Regions from separate parts of the Roseburia sp. OF03-24 genome, predicted to be linked through region 4. Evidence: predicted binding sites of a transcription regulator. Region 4 holds the regulator's gene; each other region holds the start of a gene.
What was found. The regulator Rex, encoded in region 4, represses fermentation and respiration genes when NADH is low (regulators of the CRP and FNR family bind a similar motif). The targets are predictions, from matches to a motif close to ATTGTTAANTANTTAACAAT.
Positions count from the first base shown of each region.

Region 1: pckA (phosphoenolpyruvate carboxykinase (ATP)) is a predicted target of Rex. The motif match lies at 2,607-2,626, and genes of this name have one in related genera.
Region 2: DXA60_RS07325 (butyryl-CoA:acetate CoA-transferase) is a predicted target of Rex. The motif match lies at 3,467-3,486, and genes of this name have one in related genera.
Region 3: DXA60_RS01700 (iron-sulfur cluster assembly scaffold protein) is a predicted target of Rex. The motif match lies at 1,844-1,863, and genes of this name have one in related genera.

Region 1 is NZ_QSCK01000014.1:13,428-19,013, reverse strand. It holds gene DXA60_RS08760 (cytidine deaminase) at 29-448, shown strand; gene DXA60_RS08755 (FIST signal transduction protein) at 548-1,600, shown strand; gene DXA60_RS08750 (methyl-accepting chemotaxis protein) at 1,613-2,575, shown strand; gene pckA (phosphoenolpyruvate carboxykinase (ATP)) at 2,698-4,302, shown strand; gene DXA60_RS08740 (5' nucleotidase, NT5C type) at 4,532-5,586, shown strand, end outside.
Region 2 is NZ_QSCK01000011.1:73,053-78,638, reverse strand. It holds gene DXA60_RS07340 (ABC transporter ATP-binding protein) at 1-422, shown strand, start outside; gene DXA60_RS07335 (membrane-spanning protein) at 489-1,163, shown strand; gene DXA60_RS07330 (hypothetical protein) at 1,242-1,949, shown strand; gene DXA60_RS07325 (butyryl-CoA:acetate CoA-transferase) at 2,083-3,423, opposite strand; gene DXA60_RS07320 (glycosyltransferase family 2 protein) at 3,601-4,671, opposite strand; gene DXA60_RS07315 (class I SAM-dependent rRNA methyltransferase) at 5,046-5,586, shown strand, end outside.
Region 3 is NZ_QSCK01000002.1:96,372-101,957, forward strand. It holds gene DXA60_RS01695 (GGGtGRT protein) at 80-1,090, opposite strand; gene DXA60_RS01700 (iron-sulfur cluster assembly scaffold protein) at 1,109-1,801, opposite strand; gene DXA60_RS01705 (YARHG domain-containing protein) at 1,950-3,512, opposite strand; gene DXA60_RS01710 (methyl-accepting chemotaxis protein) at 3,534-5,030, opposite strand; gene DXA60_RS01715 (UDP-N-acetylglucosamine pyrophosphorylase) at 5,116-5,586, opposite strand, start outside.
Region 4 is NZ_QSCK01000021.1:9,652-15,237, reverse strand. It holds gene alr (alanine racemase) at 1-768, opposite strand, end outside; gene DXA60_RS11620 (NAD(P)H-hydrate dehydratase) at 801-2,363, opposite strand; gene DXA60_RS11615 (redox-sensing transcriptional repressor Rex) at 2,450-3,103, opposite strand; gene abc-f (ribosomal protection-like ABC-F family protein) at 3,229-5,166, opposite strand; gene DXA60_RS11605 (NADP-dependent isocitrate dehydrogenase) at 5,163-5,586, opposite strand, start outside.

The sequences.
Region 1 (5,586 bases), on a different contig from region 4:
TTAACACATTTAAAGAGAGGAAACAAAAATGGATATAAAGAAACTGGCACAGGAATCAATAGCGGCAAAAGAATTTGCTTATACACCGTATTCACATTTCAGGGTAGGAGCTGCCCTGCTTACAAAAGATGGAAAAATATACCGGGGATGTAATATAGAAAATGCTGCCTATACACCGACAAACTGTGCAGAGCGGACAGCTTTTTTTAAAGCTGTATCAGAAGGGCAAAAAGAATTTACTGCGATTGCGATCAACGGGGACGCAGATGACTATCTTTATCCATGTGGGGTATGCCGGCAGGTCATGGCAGAGTTTTGTGATCCGGAAACATTTCAGGTGATTCTTGTGAACACACCGGATGATTATAAGATATTTACATTGGAAGAGTTGCTGCCTGGAGCATTTACAAAGAAGGATATCACAAAAGCAACCGGAAAAGAGTTGTAAAATATAGCTGATAAACTTGACAGACAGCACAGGAAATAGGATAATTTTTACAGATATGTTTGGAATCTGAAACAGAAAAGATAAAGGAGAGACAAACAGATGAAAGAGAGTTATGGAACAAGTTCCAGTGGAAATTTAAAAGAAGCTGTACGGGGGTTGGGGAATCCGGCATTTTTGATCCTGATGTCAAATGCAGAGCAGCTTGAAGCTCATGCAGCTGAACTGGAAGAATTATATCCGGGTGTACCGAGCATTGGATGCATCGGAATGAGTTACCAGACAGGTGTGACGGAAAAAGGTGTCAGTGTAACAGCGTTTGAAGGTGTAGAGGCTGTGACAGACGTATTAGAGCAGGCATCCATCATGCCGGTCAAATATATCAGCAGGGTCGAAAAGGCTTTACAGAAGATAAATGCGTCATCTGAAAATACTGTCTGTATTGATTTTTGTACAGGAAATGATGCGGCGGTTCTTACGACCATGTACAGTATTCTGGAAAAAAAGAAAATTTCACTGACAGGTGGAACAGGGGATGGTGGAAAAGTTTCCGTAAATGGAAAGGTATATGAAGATGCAGATGCTTTTGCATTTGTGAAAAATACCGGAGGTAAAGTCAGGGTTTACAAGGAAAATATTTATTATCCGCTTCCACAATACCGCTTTATTGCATCAAAAACAGATCGCAGTAAATACACAGTCGGGGAACTAAACGGAAAGCCGGCAAAACAGGTCTATGAAGATACACTTGGTATCCGGGAACAGGATATTGTAAACCAGACTTTTAAAAACCCGATCGGTAAAAAGAACGGGCAGGATATCTGTATTATCTCAATCAAAGAAGTAGCGGGAAATGCATTGGGCTGCTATCGTCAGGTCAATGATTCCGATGTGCTTTATCTGCTTGAGACGAATGATTATCCTTCCATCGTGGAAGAGACGGTGCGGCAGATCAAAGGTGATTTTGCAAGGATTTCTGGTGTTTTTTCCGTAAATTGCATTTTCCGTTATCTATTCTTCTCCCAGGAGCATTATATGGATCAGTATTTAAAGACAATGGGGACACTTGGTATGCATGCAGGTTTAGTTGGTTTTGGGGAACATTATAACAGCCAGTTTGTAAATCAGACCATGTCGTGTGTTGTATTTGAGTAAGGGGGAGAGAGAATGTTTCAATTCAAAAAAGAGATAAAAGAACAGGTGAGTCAGACAGAAGAAAAATTAAATCTGCATCCGGTAATACATGTGTCTGAAAGTCTGCTTGACTACCAGAAAAAACTTTCACAGACAGAGGTAAGATCTCTGGATGAATTACAGGAAATCCAGAATGCATTTCAGGCGGTTTTAGAGGAAAATGAACAGCTCAAAGAGAAGCTTGGCTCTTTTCATGAAACGTTTGAAACAGTTGGCGAAACGTCAGGACAGTTTGCCGGTGTGCGAGAAGATATTACAAAATCGGTGGAAGAGGCACAGCAGAAAGTCGGTGGCTTAAAGGAGAGTTCAGGGGAAGTACAGGAACATTTTGATGAGATCCAGCGCACATTCGAAGATTTCCAGGCATCCGTGCAGAAAATCAAAGAATGTATGGGACAGATCATCTCAATTGCCAACCAGACCAATATGCTTGCATTGAACGCATCCATTGAGGCGGCGCGTGCCGGGGAGCAGGGAAAAGGATTTGCCGTTGTTGCAGAGGAAGTAAAGAATCTCGCCAGTGAGATCAAAAGCCTTGTCAGCACCGTAGATGGAAGCATTGTGGAAGTGGAACAGGATACGGAAAATTTAAACCAGAGCATTGCTACATCGAAAGAGTCACTCGGGAAAAGCTTAGAGAGTGCAGATGAGACATATGAGGTGTTTGACCGTATTACGGCGGCTGCAAGCGGAGCAGACCAGGTACAGCAGGAGATTGCAGGCGTGCTTGATGATTCAAGGGAAAAACTTGCCGATGTAAACCGTTCGCTTGAGCGGGAAAAGGCAGAGTATGATACAGTTCGCATGCATATAGAGCGGGCAAATGATCTTGGAACACAAAAGAGTACCATGTTCGAAAATATGGAGAATTTACTGGTGCAGATCACACCGATTGCAAAAGAGTTAGAACAGAAGAATTTTACAGCCGGAGAATAAAAAAAAGGGTGACATTATTTTACAAAAACTGATTGACAAAAAAATAACATTGTGTATATTTATATTAGCGGAATTTTTTAAAAAATACCCTGATTATTTTAAAGGAAAGAGGTTAAAGAGCAATGGCAAATATCGATTTAAGCAAGTATGGCATTACCGGAGTAACAGAGATCGTTCACAATCCTTCTTACGAGATGTTATTCGAGGAAGAGACCAAAGCAGGTCTTGAGGGTTATGAGGTTGGTAAGGAAACAGAACTTGGTACAGTTAACGTTATGACTGGTATCTATACAGGACGTTCCCCGAAAGATAAATATATCGTTATGGACGAGAATTCAAAAGACACTGTATGGTGGAATTCAAAAGAATATCCAAACGATAACCATCCTATGTCAGAGGAAACATGGGCAGCAGTGAAAGATCTTGCAAAGAAAGAACTTTCAAACAAGAGACTGTTCGTAGTAGATGCTTTCTGTGGAGCAAACAAAGATACACGTATGGCAGTTCGTTTCATCGTTGAGGTTGCATGGCAGGCTCATTTCGTAACAAACATGTTCATCAAGCCAACAGCAGAAGAATTTGAGAACTTTGAGCCGGACTTTATCGTATACAATGCTTCAAAAGCAAAAGTTGAGAACTACAAAGAGTTAGGTCTTAACTCAGAGACATGTGTTGCATTCAACATTACATCCAAAGAGCAGGTTATCGTCAATACATGGTACGGTGGAGAGATGAAGAAAGGTATGTTCTCTATGATGAACTACTATCTCCCACTTAAAGGCATCGCTTCCATGCACTGTTCAGCAAACGCTGATATGAACGGCGAGAATACAGCAATCTTCTTCGGACTTTCCGGAACAGGAAAGACAACACTTTCTACAGATCCGAAACGTCTCTTAATCGGTGATGATGAGCACGGCTGGGATGACAACGGTGTATTCAACTTCGAGGGTGGATGCTATGCAAAGGTTATCGGTCTTGACAAAGAGTCTGAGCCGGATATCTACAATGCAATCAAACGTAACGCACTGTTAGAGAACGTTACTGTTGATGCAAACGGAAAGATTGATTTTGATGACAAGAGCGTTACAGAGAACACTCGTGTATCTTACCCGATCAACCACATTACCAATATTGTTAAACCTGTATCATCTGCACCGGCTGCAAAGAATGTAATCTTCTTATCAGCAGATGCATTCGGAGTACTTCCTCCAGTATCTATCCTGACACCAGAGCAGACACAGTACTACTTCCTGTCTGGATTTACAGCAAAACTTGCTGGTACAGAGCGTGGAATCACAGAGCCGACACCTACTTTCTCAGCTTGCTTCGGACAGGCATTCTTAGAGCTGCATCCTACAAAATATGCAGAAGAGCTTGTTAAGAAGATGGAGAAGAGTGGAGCAAAAGCATATCTTGTTAACACAGGATGGAATGGAACAGGAAAGAGAATCACAATCAAGGATACAAGAGGAATCATCGACGCTATCCTTTCTGGTGATATTCTTAAAGCTCCGACAAAGAAAATCCCAATGTTCAATTTTGAGGTTCCGACAGAGCTTCCTGGTGTAGATTCTGGTATTCTTGATCCACGTGACACATATGCAGATGCATCTGAGTGGGAGACAAAAGCAAAAGATCTTGCTGACAGATTCATCAAGAACTTTGCTAAATACGAAGGAAACGATGCTGGTAAAGCATTAGTTTCTGCAGGTCCTCAGAAATAATAAAGTGCACGCTTTGCGAGCAGACTTATTGTTATGAATGACGATCGGGTGTGACTTGGTTCACACCCGATTTTTTAATTCATAGGAAATTACGTCCTATGAATTAAAAAGCCCTCCGGGCAGGATTGCACTGCGTCGGAGTGGAATTATGTCGCTGGAGCAACCCGCCGCAGGCGGAGAATCCTGTAAAGCAGGATTCTTTCTTGCAGTAAAAAATAGGAGGATATTTATGCTGACTTATGGAATTGACTGGGATGATGTGATTTCTGATCTGAATACACATGCAATTACGCTTGCAAATAAGGAACATGCCTTGAATCTGAAATTAGAAGATATCAATTCATGGGAAAATGTCGGTAAGGCATCGATCATCAAGCAGTACTATCAGGACGAACGGATTTATCGTATGCAGACAGTGACGGATGAAGCCAAAAATTTCATACATGAACTGCAGAAAAAAGGGAAAGTATATATTATTACAGCAATTGCACCGCAGTTTATGAGCCTGCGCGCAGAACAGATTCTGACAGCATTTCCTGATTTTCCGGAACAGAATATTATTATGGGATTCCAGAAATCGCTGGTTCGTTTTGATGTTACGTTAGATGATGGACCGCATAATATTCTTAAAAGTTGTGCTAAATATCCGGTTTTAATGCGCCGCCCATGGAATGATTCACTTAGCGGCATTCTATCTGTAAATCATTATGGGGAATTTTTGCAGTTAATAGATCAGATCAAAGAGTCAATGCTGTTAGATAAAAAGCCGGTTTCATTTCCGTCTGTGATAGCATTGGTCGGACCGTCCGGTTCCGGCAAAAATGAACTTGCCAAAAGGTTAGAAAAAGCGGGAGCAGGAAAGATTGTTCATTCGTATACGACAGGAACAGCAGATGGGTTCCATCAGAGACTTTCGGCTGAAGAGTTTAAAAATAAAAAAAATGATTTTGTAACAGTAACCGTGTATGCCGGAAATAAATATGGTATCCTGGCGTCTGATATTGCAAAAATGATCGAAGATGGGATTAATCCGATCGTGCCGCTTGATATCGGTGGTGCAATAGCTATGAAACGATTGTTTTCAACAGCCATATTGTTTTGCAGGAGCAGTCGTGAAAAAATGATTTCCAATATTTTAGAAAAAACTATCAGTAATCAGGAAAAAATGTACCGTCTATTATCATTGGAAAATGAAATTGACAATGAAGAACTCTGTGACTTCTCTATACGGACAGATAATATGGAAGAAGCTATTGAACAGGTAAGGATGCTTTTGTCAATAGA
Region 2 (5,586 bases), on a different contig from region 4:
CGGATTTTACCTTTTTGGATGAGCCGGTAGCAGGACTGGATGTTGTCATGCGCGAGTATTTTTATCACAAACTGATGGAAGAATACACGGAGACAGGACGTACTTTTGTGATCTCCACGCATATCATTGAGGAAGCGTCAGACCTGATGGAGGAGGTCATCATGATAAAAGATGGCAGACTTTTGCTGAAAGAAAATACACAGGATCTGTTAGAGAAAAGTTATCATGTGAGCGGACTTGCAGAGGTGGTAGATCAGGCAACGGAAGGTTATGAAAAACATCACGAGGAAAAGACGGGACGCAGCAAGAGCGTAACGATCCTTTTAAAAGAAGGTCAGACGCTGCCAGAGGGATATGATGTGACGATCCAGCCGGTCAGCCTGGAGAAGTTATTTGTATCACTGTGTGGATTAACGGATTAATAATCGTTTTATCCGGTGTAGTGATTTAGAAATCAATGTACCGGGAAATGGCGGGAGGAATGAAAAATGGAACAATCTAAAATCATAAAAAGGAATTTTCTTTTCTGGGGCAAATATGGTATTCAAATGACAGCAATCCTCATTGGTTTTGTCGTAGTGTATGGTATATTTTTTAGCTTTGGTGACAGTTCGGATGGGGGATTCTGGACGAGTGCAAATTATTTTGCCATTCTGATCGGTATTCTGTTTAACTATATCGGACCGATCAGTTATGGAGGAACATATATCCCGATGGTGCTTTCCTTTGGTTCCGGCAGAAAGGAAGCAGCGTGGGGAGCACAGCTTTTATATGGAGTCTACGCGGTTACTGCATATCTGTTTGTTCTTCTCACAGGGTATCTGTCAGCAGGAAGAGTGGATGGTTTTAAAAACATACTGATCGCGGAAGGATTTGTTCTCTGTGTGGCATTTGGTCAGATCTGTACCGTACTGCAGATGCGTTATGGAAAAAAAGGAATGGTATTTGGAATCTTAATAACAGTTGCAGTCATAGTTTCTATAGGTGCTGGTTTTGTTATGGGAAGCGGTTTGATCGATACGCTTACCGCATGGATCGGAAATCTGTCAGGCAGGGTTATTTCGGGAGCACTTTTTGCCGGTGCAGCAGTGGCAATTGTACTTTATGTAATCAGTCTTATCCTGCAGCTTCGTGTGGTATCGAAGTATGAAGTGCGTGTGTGACAGTGTCATACAGGAAATGGATAAATCAAGGTGTTTGTATAGAAAGCTACAACAATATGAAAGGGGTAGAGTGAGAAAATGATTGACAATTTTTTGATACAATGCAAGACAAGAAGGGCAGAAGTGCTGGAGTTTCTTGCTGTTGCGCTGGGCGGTTATGTGTTGGGGATCATTGTTATGATGGTCATCCGCGCAAATACCATGGAAGAGAATGAGTGTGTTACGCTTGGAGTGCTGATCGCTGCGATCATGCTGGGGTTTGTACATTTATTTGGTATCATATTTTCTTTTATCGGGGAATTTAACATGGCGTTGTCAATGGGTGCAACGAGAAAAGCCTATGTGGGAAGTTATGCGTTATTTAACATGGCAGAACTTGCAGGACTGGAACTGCTGTTATTTGTATTTGGAAAGATAGAATTTGCCATCATGGGAGTGATCTATCCGCAGTGTGATGTCATACTGGATCTCACACAGTACTTTCAGTGGAAATACCTTCTGGCGGTTATCATCGGAATGACGATCGTGGAATTGTTTGCAGGAGCTGTGATTCTGCGGTTTGGAATGAAAGCACTCTGGGGTATCTGGGCAGTCTGGATGTTTATCATGCTTGTACCGGTAAAACTGAGTGAAAATGAAATGATAGCAGCAAAAATGCATCAGATTGGTATGCAGATCGGATTCGGAAATATTGCGCAGTATCTGTTCCTTTTGGGTGTGGTCGTGGCAGCCATCATGGCAGTACTGGCATGGAAGATTCTGAGAAAACAGAGGGTGACGGTGTAAAATAACAAGGCGAAACAAAGAAAGTATCACGACTTAAGAAAAGGTCGGAGAAAGACAGAATAGAATGTATAACAAAGGCAGAACCGGGGATGAAGCGGTTCTGCCTTTGTTTGGTGTAAAATGGATGTGCAGGTTATTTGTTGCTGCGTCTCCAGATGTGCATTTTCTCAGCCTCTTTGATCAGCTCGTCACGGAAATCCGGATGAGCGATGGAGATTAAGGCTTCTGCTTTCTGCCATGCGGAAAGTCCTTTGACATTTACTTTACCATATTCCGTTACAACATAATGTGTGTTGGCACGGGTATCAGTTACGATGGAACCGTTTGCCAATGTCGGGCGGATTCTTGACTGTACCTGTCCGTCTTTGGTCTTAAATGTAGAGGACAGGCAGATAAAGCTCTTGCCGCCTTTTGATAGGTAAGCACCTAATACGAAGTCTAACTGTCCGCCGGCACCACTGATCTGCTTGATACCTGCTGACTCTGCATTGACCTGACCGAAGAGGTCGATATCAACGGCGTTGTTGATGGAAATAAAGTTATCGAGTGCAGAGATGGAACGGATATCGTTGGTGTAGTCAACCGGAGCGCTCATTAACTCTGGGTTGTCGTCTAAGTAATCGTACATTTTCCTGGTACCTGCACCGAAAGCGTAGGTCTGACGGTAGCGGTCAATATTTTTCTTTGCACCGGTGATCTTTCCGGCTTTTGCGATGTCAACGAATGCATCTACATACATCTCTGTGTGGACACCAAGATCTTTTAAGTCGGACTCCGCGATCAGGGAACCGACAGCGTTTGGCATACCGCCGATACCAAGCTGCAAACATGCACCGTTCGGAATCTCGTCTACGATCAGTTTTGCAACCGTTTTGTCGATATCTGTTGCAGGACCGCCGGCACCAAGCTCGCCGATCGGAGGATTAGAACCCTCTACGATATATGTTACATCGGAAATGTGAATTCCGCATTCTGTTCCGCCAAGGCAGCGCGGCATATTTTCATTTACCTCTACGATGATGTGTTTTGCTCTCTCACACATTGCACCGAGATGGGAGGCACTTGGTCCGAAATTGAAATATCCATGGGAATCCATCGGAGCTACCTGAAACATTGCTACATCATCCGGGCAATCAAGCTCACGGTAGTAACGCGGCAGTTCGGAGTAACGGATCGGTGAATAGAAAGCGCATCCGCGGCTGATCATTTTACGCTCGATACCGGACATATGCCAGGAGTTCCATGTAAAGTGCTCACCGGCATCCTCACGTGCGAAAGTAGCTAACGGTTTTAAAAGGATACCACCGCGCAGGTTTACGTTTGTCAACTCATCGGTACGTTTTGCCAATGCCTGATCAAGGGCATCTACGGTGTTTGTACACCATCCGAAGTCAACCCAGTCCCCGGATTTGATCAATTTTACCGCCTCATCGGCAGATACAAGTTTCTGTTTGTATTCCTGTGAATAATCCATCACAAATACCTCCTCATAATTGTAAAAATCATGATATAAAAAGATTGTTAAAAAATTACCATAGTCTTATCCTAACACTTTATGGAGGGTTTGACAAGTTAATTAATCTGGCATGATATAGTCTTTGACGCACAGCTTGACAACAAGTGTCAAGCTTGCGAGTGAACAGTAACTCAATTAATTCTCCACCGGCATCGTCCAGCTCTGCGACTCACGGCGGTATTTATCCAACGCTTCCTCATAGCTTGAAACCAGCATGGTATCCGAAGGGATATTCGATTTTGCCTCGGCGAGAAGCAGTTCATAACATTCGACCAATCCGTATAGTGGGAGATCGCCGTTGGTGTGGACATCTAAGATGCTCTCCGTCTCGTAGGCGGCATTGTAAAACCAGATAACAGCCTCATTTAAATCCTTCTGTGCAAGAAAATAGGTGCCAAGTTCATAACAGATCTCGGAACATGGAGTGGTCAGCATATCCTTCATCGTCAGCTTGAAAAATTCATTTTTGTTGTCCTCTAGGCGGTATACATGTGCGAGTACGCAGGAGGCTTCTTTCATCGCATCATCGGAGAGGTCATGCTCTAAGATATACTGAAAGATCGGTTTGGCATCCCAGAAATCTTTTGTATCACCAGTCTTTAACAGCTCTTTGGCATACATGGTGCGGATTTTTGGAGAAAGCTCGTGACCACTCTGGAAGTTTTTGATGAAAATAGAGAAGTCACGTTTGCTGTGAAAGTTCTGTGGTTTATGTAAAATTTCAACATCACTGTCAAAAATCACGGGAGTAAGTCTTACTGTCTCGTGCACCGGATCGACCCAGATAAAGGTGCGCAGACGTTTGAACAGCTTCGGACGGTATTCTTTTTTTGCATTTAAAACGGTGTCAAAATCAGCGTCCGTCACATATTTCATCTGAACGATCTCGATTTCCGGCAGCAGTGCATTTTTCAGACGCAGAAAACGCTCATGGTTAAATTCATCTAAAACCTCGTCTGCATCGGCGGTATAGATGTAATCCATGTTTGCCTTGGAAAAAGAAAAATTTCTCGCCGCGGAAAAATCGCTTGTCCATTTAAAATCATAGATCTGACTGGTGTATTTTGCAGCGATCTCCTTTGTGTGATCCGTAGAACCGGTATCTACGATGATGATCTCATCCATAAGATCTGCAATTGAATCGAGGCAGCGGGCAAGAACCGCTTCTTCATTTTTTACGATCATGCATAAACTTATCGTAGCCATGGAAAGTCCCCCTGTTTGTGTATGTTTTTTATAATGATTCACAACAGATATATGTAGTGCTGTATATGTCGTATGAAAAAATATAGTCTGCTTTTTTATAGTATTTATTATATCGGACATGGCAGGCAGTTACAAGAAACAGTTTTTGTTTAAAAAATATTTTATAGGCAGCATGGAATGTGCTACAATGGGTAAATGCAAAAATCAGGAAATGAGGAAAACAAATGAAATTAAATGAACAATGGATGCAGAAAACCATTGTGGTGTGGATCGGTGCACTGCTTTGCTGTGCCTGGTGGCATTGGTGCTGGTCTGCGTGGAGATTTATGTTGTAAATTATGGAAAAGAAAAAGCGTGAGAAAGGTGGATGGAAAATGAGTGCAGTTGTGACATTAAAAAAGGGTGAAGGAAGAACGATCAAGGCAGGCGGTGCATGGATTTTTGATAACGAGATTGATACGGTCATGGGAAGTTTTGAAAACGGAGAGATCGTAGTTGTGCATGATTTTGACGGCTATCCGATGGGAAAAGGATTTATCAATACCAATTCAAAGATCCGCATCCGCATGCTGACGAGACATGTGGATCAGGAGATCGACCGCGCATTTTTACAAATGCGTGTAAAAAATGCATGGGAGTACCGCAAAACAACGGTCGATACATCATCCTGCCGTGTAATCTTCGGGGAAGCAGATTTCCTGCCGGGACTTGTCATTGATAAATATGAGGACGTACTTGTGGTAGAGTGCTTAGCACTTGGCATGGAGCAGTTTAAGGAGACGATCGTTTCCTTATTAAAGGAAGAACTTGGAAAAGACGGCATCAAAGTGCGTGGCGTCTACGAGAGAAGCGACGCCAATGAGCGCACCAAAGAAGGACTTCCAAAGGTAAAAGGATTTATCGGGGAAGAATTCG
Region 3 (5,586 bases), on a different contig from region 4:
CAAATAAATTTATACAGAAAAAGAAACGGGATTCTTGCAAATACAAAAATCTCGTTTCTTTCTATGCTTTAAATTTATCTTAGAACTTACCAGCCTTATGAGCTTCCTCAACGGAAACTGCAACAGCAACTGTAGCACCAACCATAGGGTTGTTACCCATTCCGATCAGACCCATCATCTCAACGTGAGCCGGTACGGAAGAAGAACCTGCGAACTGTGCATCAGAGTGCATACGTCCCATGGTATCTGTCATACCGTAGGAAGCAGGACCTGCTGCCATGTTGTCCGGGTGAAGTGTACGTCCTGTACCACCGCCGGAAGCAACTGAGAAGTATTTCTTACCCTGCTCGATACATTCTTTTTTGTATGTACCTGCAACCGGATGCTGGAAACGTGTTGGGTTTGTAGAGTTACCAGTGATGGAAACACCTACGTTCTCATGATGCATGATTGCAACACCTTCCTGAACGTCATCTGCACCGTAGCATTTTACAGTTGCGCGAAGTCCGTTGGAATATGCTTTCTCATATACAACATTTAATTTTGCAGCTTTGTAATCATACTGTGTCTCAACAAATGTGAATCCATTGATACGGGAGATAATCTGTGCAGCATCTTTTCCAAGTCCGTTTAAGATAACACGTAATGGTTTCTGACGTACTTTGTTTGCTTTCTCAGCGATACCGATTGCACCCTCAGCTGCTGCGAATGACTCATGTCCTGCTAAGAAGCAGAAGCACTCTGTCTCTTCCTCTAATAACATTTTACCAAGGTTACCATGTCCTAAACCTACTTTTCTGTGGTCTGCAACAGAACCCGGAATACAGAATGCCTGAAGTCCCTCACCGATTGCTGCAGCAGCATCAGCAGCTCTTGTACATCCTTTTTTGATTGCGATTGCAGCACCTACAGTGTAAGCCCAGCAAGCGTTCTCGAAACAGATTGGCTGGATTTTCTTTACCTGATCGTAAACATCAAGTCCAGCATCTTTTGTAATTTTTTCAGCTTCTTCGATAGAGCTGATACCATAGCTGTTTAACACAGCGTTGATCTGGTCAATTCTTCTTTCATATCCTTCAAATAATGCCATTTTCGTCCGTCTCCTTTCCTACTCTTCTCTCGGGTCGATGATTTTAACAGCATCTGCCACACGGCCGTACTGTCCTTTTGCTTTTTCCCATGCAGTGTTAGGATCATCGCCTTTTTTGATGAAGTCAGTCATTTTTCCAAGAGAAACGAACTGATATCCGATAACTTCGTTATTCTCGTCAAGAGCAATACCGGTTACATAACCTTCTGCCATCTCCAAGTAACGAACACCTTTCTCTTTGGTAGCGTACATTGTACCAACCTGGGAACGAAGTCCTTTACCTAAATCCTCAAGACCAGCACCGATTGCAAGACCGTCATCAGAGAATGCACTCTGTGTACGACCGTAAACGATCTGTAAGAATAACTCTCTCATTGCTGTATTGATTGCATCACAAACAAGGTCTGTGTTTAATGCTTCAAGAATAGTTTTGCCCTGTAATACCTCTGCTGCCATAGCTGCGGAATGTGTCATACCAGAGCATCCGATTGTCTCAACTAAAGCTTCTTCGATTACACCATTTTTTACATTTAATGAAAGCTTGCAGGCACCCTGCTGAGGAGCACACCAGCCAACACCGTGTGTAAAACCTGAAATATCTTCAATTTTTTTAGAATGAACCCATTTGCCTTCTTCCGGAATTGGAGCTGGTTCATGTTTTGCGCCCTTTGCTACAGGACACATGTTTTCGACTTCCTTAGTGTAAATCATTTTAAGACTCCTTTCACTTAAATAGAACTGTATGTATCAGACTTTGTTATACATTTAACATACCTTACCTATTTTCGCACATTTTGTTGAAATCTACAAGTCCTAATCGAAAAAAATTATCTTTATTCCGTGTATTTGTTTTTATACACTAGTCAAAGTAATTTAACTCCGAAAAAACTTCCGTGCCGGGTCTGCCGACGTTGCTGACATTTTCACCATCCACATGGATGTACCCTTCTGTTCCGTCTTTTGCACGCACATAGATCCATTCCTTTGCATCAGAGCTGATAAAGAACACATCCTGCCCGGACGAAACCGTTACCTGTTCCGAATTCTGATCCATAGCTTTCCACAACGGAAGATCCACATATAATCTGTGCGGTGTGAAATACTTGTATTGATGCATACCGCCATCCATATATTCCAGTTTCCGTGCATTGCTGTCATACCACCAGTATCCATTAAGATATGCGGTTTCAAGAATATCTGTACGGATTGTTCCATTGATTCCGTTTTGCCCGGTAAAACCATTGATTCCGCCATTCTGCTCCTTAAAAGGGAAACCATCCACTTCCCCGATAAACGCCAGCGCACTTCCGTCATACCGGTAAAAATAAGTCGCATAATCGGCACTTGGTCCATCGTCTAATACCGCGATTTCCAGAGAATTATCATATTCATCCATGTCTGTAACATAAAAGCTTTCCGTTTCTGGTGTCACCATAGCTACATATTCACACAGTTCATATGCTGTTCCATTAACCGTAAGGACACAGGAATAACCTGAATAATCACTACTCTCTTTCACATCATAACGGATCTCTTCTTCGCTGCCATCTCCATTAAGATCCACCATAATATTCTGTCCTGTTTTATATTCTTTCGGATACGGATGCTCCTGTTCATATGCTGTTTCAGCTTCCTGTATTACCTTTAAGTTGTCTTTTTCTGTCTGGCTCAGCACAGATTCATCAAATGCATCTGCTTCTTCACTTTTTTCATACCAGGAACATGCATTAAAATAACTCTGCAGATATTCATTGGTAAAACCCCGTCCATGTCTTGCATAGATTTCATTGCGTGCTAACCATAAATCATTGTCCGACATATTGATAAGACTGTCTGCCGAAATTGTCTGTGTCATACTGACCGGAATGATATACTGGTCAGCATCTTTGTGCAGGTTCTGTGTATCAATGACCGCATTCTGTACTACCGTATCTGACTGCTGCATCATCCCTTGATATTCATTTAAAGTATCCTCATTTTCCACATCGCAGCTCACATCCGTAGGCCTCACAACCTCATATAACACTCCATCATCGGTATATCCTAAAATACTTACACCGGCAGCATCCGGATACCATTCCGTGTCTTTGGTAATTCCAAAAAGAAACCCCGTCCCACTTTCTTTCTCATAGGATTTTTTCTGAAAAACAGAAAAACCGGTATCATCTTCTAAAATTACATACTTATCTTCCCAGCTCTCCGGGAACTGCAGCGTGATCTCTTTCCAGATATATTTTTCTTCGGCTGCTTCCATTTTTTCAGACGCACTGCTGTCTATTTCGGATTCTGTTTCATCTGTATCTGAAATTCCTGCTGTTTTCTGCTCATTGCTGTTTATTTTATTTTGTGCCATATCTGGCTCACCACACCCTGCTGTAAAAAGCAAAAGTGCGGCTGTAAACAACCACACTTTATTTTTCATATAATTATGCATTCCTTTCTGTCAGTGCAAAAACTTTTTTATATCATCTGCCGTACTGTGAATTTTCTCTACCGCATTCTGAACCTGTTTTGCAACATCAAGGTTTTCTTCACTGAGTGTATGTACCTGTTCTGCACTCGCCGTAACTTCCTCAGTCGCTGCCGAAAGCTGCGAGCAGTTTACCACAATCTTATTGTTGGAATCTGAAAGTCCGCTTACCTTTTTATTGACCTCTTCAATATGGGCAACCAGCTCACCTATATTTTTATTAAGCAGATTAAATGTTTCTGACGCAGCAAGAATCTTTTCTTTCTGATCTTCCGTTGCCTGTACAGAACCTTCTACTGATACAACCACATCATTTGCATTTGCATTCAGTTCGTTTGTAATTCTCGTGATCTCTTCCGTCGAATTTTTTGTCTGTTCCGCAAGCTGTCTGATCTGCTCTGCTACAACCGCAAAACCTCTTCCGGCTTCTCCGGCACGTGCACTCTCAATAGATGCATTTAACGCCAGCAGGTTTGTCTGACTTGAAATATTTAAGATCATACCTGCAATCTCTTCTACTTCTTTTGTCTTATCCTGAAGTTTGGTCATTGCCTCAGTAACATCATGATTTGTATTTGTGATCTGCTCTGCCTGATCTTTCAACGCATCCATCACACGCATATTTTCCTGAATGCTGTCATTTGAATTCATTGCGATATCCACCATCTGTTTTGATCGCTCACTTGTTTCCTCGATCGCATCCTGGATCGTTGCAGTCATGGTATTCTGTTCTTCGATGCTGTTTGCATTCATTCCGGAAGCCGTTGTAATCTCCTGCATACTGCCAGTTACAGAATTGGTCGTCTCGACCAGTTTTCCGATCAGGCTGCTGCTCTTAACTGATTCTTCCTGAACAGTTTTGGAAATCTCAAGCACTCCCTGTAAAATTTCATTCTGCTTTTTGTGTTCCTCATCTATGGATCCAAGTGCATCTGCGTTAAACAATAATGTGATCTTTCCAATTCTTGAAACCATAAATAAAACGCCAAGCACGCCGACCACAGAACATATTGTATCCACGTTCAATACAGTAATACCCTTTATTCCCTGAACAATCGTAACGATCACGTAGAGAATACTCACTCCCACACAGGTTCTTTTTAATCCACCTTCATCATAGTACGGAATCTGTAACGCAACTAAAACGATCAGTACATACGTAATAAAATGTGCATCTGTCTGTACTCCGACTAACAGATACTCTAATCCCATCTCAAGCGTAGCAATCACTTTTAATTTTGCTGTTACATGATCTTTATGATAAATAATCGTGTTCAAAACTGATGCGCCTATTATTAATGCAGTATTCCCATATACTACTGCATTTACCAGATTCTGATTTGCCATGCGGAGCCACAGATACAGTAAAAACAATATTCCAAGAAATATGGTTGCACCTATATAGAACCGGTTCATCTTTCTGATCCGTTCCGCTTTATCATTATAAATATATTTCTTTTCTTCTTCCATATATTTTATCTCCCTGTACTTAAAATATGATCAATATTTTCTGCCATAACTTATCCGACCTGTCCGGATCTTAAGTTTAAGAATATCATGCTTCTTTTTTCTGTACAACCTCGCCCGGTTTCTTAAAAATTGAGTTTGCCGGGATCACTCCCCTGACACTTGAAAGCGGATATACATTTGTATGTCTGCCGATCACCGTTCCAGGATTTAATACAGAATTGCATCCAACTTCAACAAAATCTCCAAGCATTGCACCAAATTTCTTTAATCCGGTTTCAATTTTTTCATCACCATCTTTTACCACAACCAGTGTCTTATCTGATTTCACATTTGATGTGATTGATCCTGCACCCATGTGTGACTTATAACCCAGAATAGAATCACCAACATAATTGTAATGCGGCACCTGAACGGAATTGAAAATAATATCATTTTTCAGTTCTGTGGAATTGCCGACAACAGAACCCTTTCCTACGATCGCACTGCCGCGGACAAATGCGCAGTGACGGATTTCTGCATCCTCATCAATGATCAGCGGACCGTTTAAACATGCTGT
Region 4 (5,586 bases):
ATATGCCACATGTGTCACCAGTGTCAATGCAGGTTTCAGGCTGATCGCATTCTTATCTACATCCTCAGACGGCCACATGCCATACAATGTGATGCCGGCGCGGACCATATCCATATTTGCATCTGGAATATCGACAATCCCTGCACTGTTTGAACAGTGATGAATCGGAATACTTACGCCACGGTCTTCTAACATGCCGATCATTTTCTTGAAAAGTCCGATCTGCTGGTAGGTTGGTTCCTTATCTTTTTCATCCGCTTTCGCAAAATGGGTAAAAATACCCTCCACTATAATATGCGGCAGTTTTGAAAGCTGTGCCATCTCATCTGCTGCGTCTTCTGTGACCTGATAACCGATCCGGCTCATTCCGGTATCGATCGCGAAATGGATCTTGCAGTCTCTTCCGATACTTGCTGCGGCAACGGAAAGTTTTTCTGCCATCTCTTTTGTAAATACGGTTGGACGGATACCTGCTTTAATCATATCCACATACTGATCCGGGAATACATATCCTAAGATCAGGATCGGTTTCTGGATTCCGTGATTACGAAGGATAAGTCCTTCCTCAACCGTGGCAACTGCATAACCATAAAGATAATCCAGTTTTTCAATCGTCTCTGCAATCTCTACGGCACCATGTCCGTAGCCATCTGCCTTAATGACAGCCATAATTTTTGTGTCTTTTGCAATGTTTCCGCGCATCGCATCCATGTTGTGTAGAATTGCATCCAGATCGATTTCCGCATGCACTCTGCTGTATCTGTTCATGTTGATCCTCCATCTATTTTGTGTACCGTTTTTTATTCAACGAATTTTTGTTCATTATCGACCGGCTTTGTAGTATAAATATTCAGAACTTTTTTAATACCACAGATCAGATCTGAGGCTGTAAGCCCCTGTAACCCCGTTGTGCGTATCATAAGATCACCGGACAGGCCATGAAGATATACCCCAAGAGGAGCCGCCTGGTAAGGTGTTATTTTCTGTGCCATAAATGTACCGATCACACCACTTAACACATCTCCGCTTCCTGCTGTTGCCATTCCGGAATTGCCGGAAAGATTCAGGTATTTTTTACCATCCGGCAGTGCAGTTACGGTATGTTCGTCTTTTAAGACACATACAACGTGATATTCTTTTGCATAATCCGCAGCAGTCTGAAGTAAATGATGCTGGATCTCACTGACTGTTTTTCCGGTAAGCCGGCTCATCTCTCCGGGATGAGGTGTGATCACTGCCGGGATTTTAAAATTTTTCCAGATATCTGCCTCTGGTAAGTCATTCTGCTCTGCTATCAGATTTAACGCATCCGCATCAAAAAGAATTGCTTTCTTTTCCTGTGACGTTCCATATTCTAACACAAAATTTAATATCTGTGCAGCAGTTTTTTCTTTCCCAAGCCCGGGACCTGCCACAATGGCATCTGCCCAATCAAAAGCCTCCTGTAATACAGCCTTCCCCGGAGCAGCATTTTTATCATAAGTAGTAAGAACCGCCTCTGGAACACAGCTCTGTAAAATAATCCTGTTTTCTTCCGGCGTCAGCACACGCACCAGACCGCATCCTGTGGCGTAAGCAGCTTTTGCAGATAAAACTGCCGCCCCTGCCATATTGACACTTCCTGCGATCAGCAAAAGTTTTCCATAGTTTCCTTTATTAGAATGACTTTTTCTCTCCGGGAGCAGCAATAAATCTTTCGTTTCCAATGCCATTACTGACGGTGTCTCTCCCAGCCAGCTTTCTTTCGTGATACCGATATCACATACGATCACTCTGCCGGCATATTCATTTCCCGGCCAGAGAATACTGCCTAATTTCGCAAATGCGAATGTGATCGTGATATCTGCACGAAATGCCATACCAAGGACAGCACCTGTATCTGCAGAAATTCCGGATGCAATATCCACTGCCACTTTTTCTCCCGGAAGTGTATTCATACAACATAATATATCTGCATAAGTACCAGTCACGTCTCTCGACAACCCTACACCAAATAGTGCATCTATGACAGTTGTTGGTCTGATCTGTTCCGGTAAATCCGTATAGACAGGAACACCATATGCATTTAAAATATCCTGCTGGATTCTGTTTTGCTCCGAGCAATGATCTTTATTTCCAGCAAAAACAACTGTAACAGTATGTCCCTCCAGAAATAAAAGGCGGGCGATCGCAAGACCATCTCCACCATTATTTCCGCTGCCGCATACGATAAGAACTTCTGAGAGATCGACCTTTTGCTTATGGAGTTCATTTACAAATGTTATTGCTGCACGCTCCATCAGAAGAAGTCCCGGAACCTTAAAATGTGAAACGGTATTTGCGTCATATTTTTGCATTTCCCTGCTGTTTACAAGATACTTCATGATAATAAGCCCCCTGTTATAAGCAAAAAACGCCGCACAAAGATCTGTGCGGCAGCTAATTGCTTCCTGAATTTATGGCACCCTTTTCAGTTGCCGTTTTCTTCTGCTTTTTTGTTTCTGACAATGTTGTAAGATAACTGCATCAAACTGTCGGAAAGATGTACATTCTCTACAACAACATTTTTATCAATGAGCTCCAGGTCTACATGCGCAAAATTCCAGATTGCGCGGATTCCAAGTCCGACTAGTCTGTTTGCAATGGCATCAGCCTTTTCCTTTGGCATAGTAAGCGCCGCAATATCCACCTGATTTTCTGCACAGAAACTCTCTAATTCATCCAGCATGCGGATTTTGATTCCACGCACGGTCACACCGTCCAATGCAGGATTTACATCAAACAGTCCTATGATCACAAAACCAAGTTTTTCAAATTTCACATAGTTTGTAAGTGCCTGTCCAAGATTACCTGCACCCACCACAATAATATTGTGTCTTTCATTTAAACCTAATATCTTACCGATTTCCTCATATAAAAACTTTACATTATAACCATAACCCTGCTGGCCAAAACCACCAAAATTATTCAGATCCTGTCTGATCTGGGATGCAGTCACATTCATTCGTTTACTCAGATCATTGGATGATATACGTTCTACACCGGCATCTAAGAGTTCTCCGAGGTAGCGGTAATAACGCGGCATTCTCCGGATAACTGCCTGTGATATTTCTTTTTCCTGCACAAAAGGTTCCACCTTTCTTACGTTCTCTCGTTTATTATAGTGATTTCCCCTGTGTCTGTCAATGTGTGAAAAATTTAACTATCTTTTTTTCAATAAGATATTTTCTGTTTTGTCAGGAAATATCATCAATCAGTTCCATCTAACTGCATTGACAGCTCTTCCCAGGTTTCATAGCAGGTTTCCAGTCGTTCCCTGCACTCCTGCTGTCTTGCTGCAAGCTCATTTAATTTTGCGGAATTAACTGCGTTTTCCGGCTTTGCACATTCTTCATCGATCATGCTTATTTCACTTTCAAGTGCGGCAATCTCTTCCTCGGCTTTTTTTAAACTGTTTTCAATTTTACGAATCCTTGCCTGCTCTGCTTTTTGTGCCTGCCAGTCGAGCTTATTAACGGCATCATCCTGTTTCTTAGGCTGCACATCTGAAGTTTCTGGCTGTTTCACATACAACTGCGTCATAATATCATGTTTTTCCAGATAATAATCATAATTTCCGATATAATTTACAATTGTTTCACCTGTCAGCTCCAGGATTCTTGTTGCTGTCTGATTGATAAAATAGCGGTCATGTGAAACAAAAAATACCGTTCCTGTATACTGGTTTAATGCAGATTCCAAAATTTCCTTGGATGTAATGTCCAGATGGTTTGTCGGCTCATCTAAAATAAGAAAATTAGCATCTGAAAGCATCAGTTTTGCCAGAGAGACACGGCCTCTTTCACCACCGCTTAAATCTGAGATCCGCTTAAACACATCATCATTTGTAAATAAAAAGGCTGCCAGTACATTGCGGATCTTTGTGTTGTTCAGCTCTGGATAAGCATCTGAGATCTCTTCAAATATGGTTTTTTCCATATGTAAAAGCTGATGTTCCTGATCGTAATATCCAATGTGAACATTCGAACCAAGTGTTACCGTACCACCATCTGCCTGTATCAGATTATTGATGATCTTTAAGATGGTCGTTTTCCCGGTTCCGTTATTGCCGATCAGTGCTACCCGCTCCCCACGTTTAATCTCGAATGAGATATCCGAAAACAATGTAACCGGCGGATATGATTTTGCAAGACCTGACACCGTAAGGACATCATTTCCGCTGACCACATTTGGCTCTAACACGATCTTAATGTCTGTATTGTCCTCAACCGGTTTTTCAATACGTTCTATCTTGTCTAACATCTTTTCGCGGCTCTCCGCACGCTTGATGGATTTTTCACGGTTAAACGATTTTAACTTTGTGATAACTTCTTCCTGATGTCTGATCTCACGCTGCTGATTATAATATTGTTTTAACAGATCTTCACGGACTTTTGCTTTCTTCTTCGCAAAATCCGAGTAATTTCCCTGATATACATACGCTTTATGCTGGAAAATCTCTACAACTTTTGTGACAACGCGATCCAGAAAATAACGGTCATGTGCTACGATCACAACAGCCCCTTTGTAAGCCCGCAGAAAATTCTCAAGCCAGCGGATCGACTCCATATCCAGATGGTTTGTCGGCTCATCTAAAAGTAATACATCCGGCTTTGTGACTAAGAGTTTGCCAAGCGAAACCCTGGTTTTCTGTCCTCCGGACAATTCATTCATCTGTTTTGTTAAATCTTCGTCCGAAAAACCAAGTCCTTTTAAAATACCGGTTACTTCACTCCGGTATGCATATCCGCCCTGCAGTTCAAATTCGTGGCTCAGACGATGATAAACCTCCATCAGTTTTTCCAGTTCCCCACCGGTCTGCTGATTCATTTCTGACTCCATATTGCGGAGTTTCTGTTCCATTTCAAGGATGTCAGCTCTTGCATTAAGAACTTCGTCATAAATGGTTCTGTGCCCCGATACATCCTGATACTGTGCCAGATAACCGATTGTTTTATCTTTTGCAAGGATCACTTCACCGGTATCGGACGTTTCTTCGCCCATAATAATTTTAAGCAGCGTAGACTTGCCGGCACCATTGATGCCGACAATCGCTGCTTTTTCGTTTGCTTCAATATGAAAACTTACATCTTTTAAGATCTCATCTGTTCCAAAAGACTTTGAGATACTCTGACATGACAAAATCATTTTAAACTTTCCTCTAATGTTGTTCTGATTGCCTTGATGAAATTTTCGCTGTTTAATACAACCGGATTCGGATTTGTAGTAATCAGCGCAAGGTCTTTTGTCATTTTACCATCTTCAATGGTCTTTATACAAGCCTTTTCAAGTTTTTCTGCAAAATCAGATAATGCCTGGTTAGAATCAAGTTCTCCACGTTTCTTAAGTGCACCTGTCCATGCAAAAATAGTTGCAACAGAGTTTGTGGATGTCTCCTCACCTTTTAAGTGTTTGTAATAATGGCGCTGTACCGTTCCATGTGCAGCTTCATATTCATAATATCCATCCGGGGAAACTAATACAGAAGTCATCATGGCAAGTGAACCAAATGCACTTGAAACCATATCACTCATGACATCTCCATCATAATTTTTACATGCCCAGATA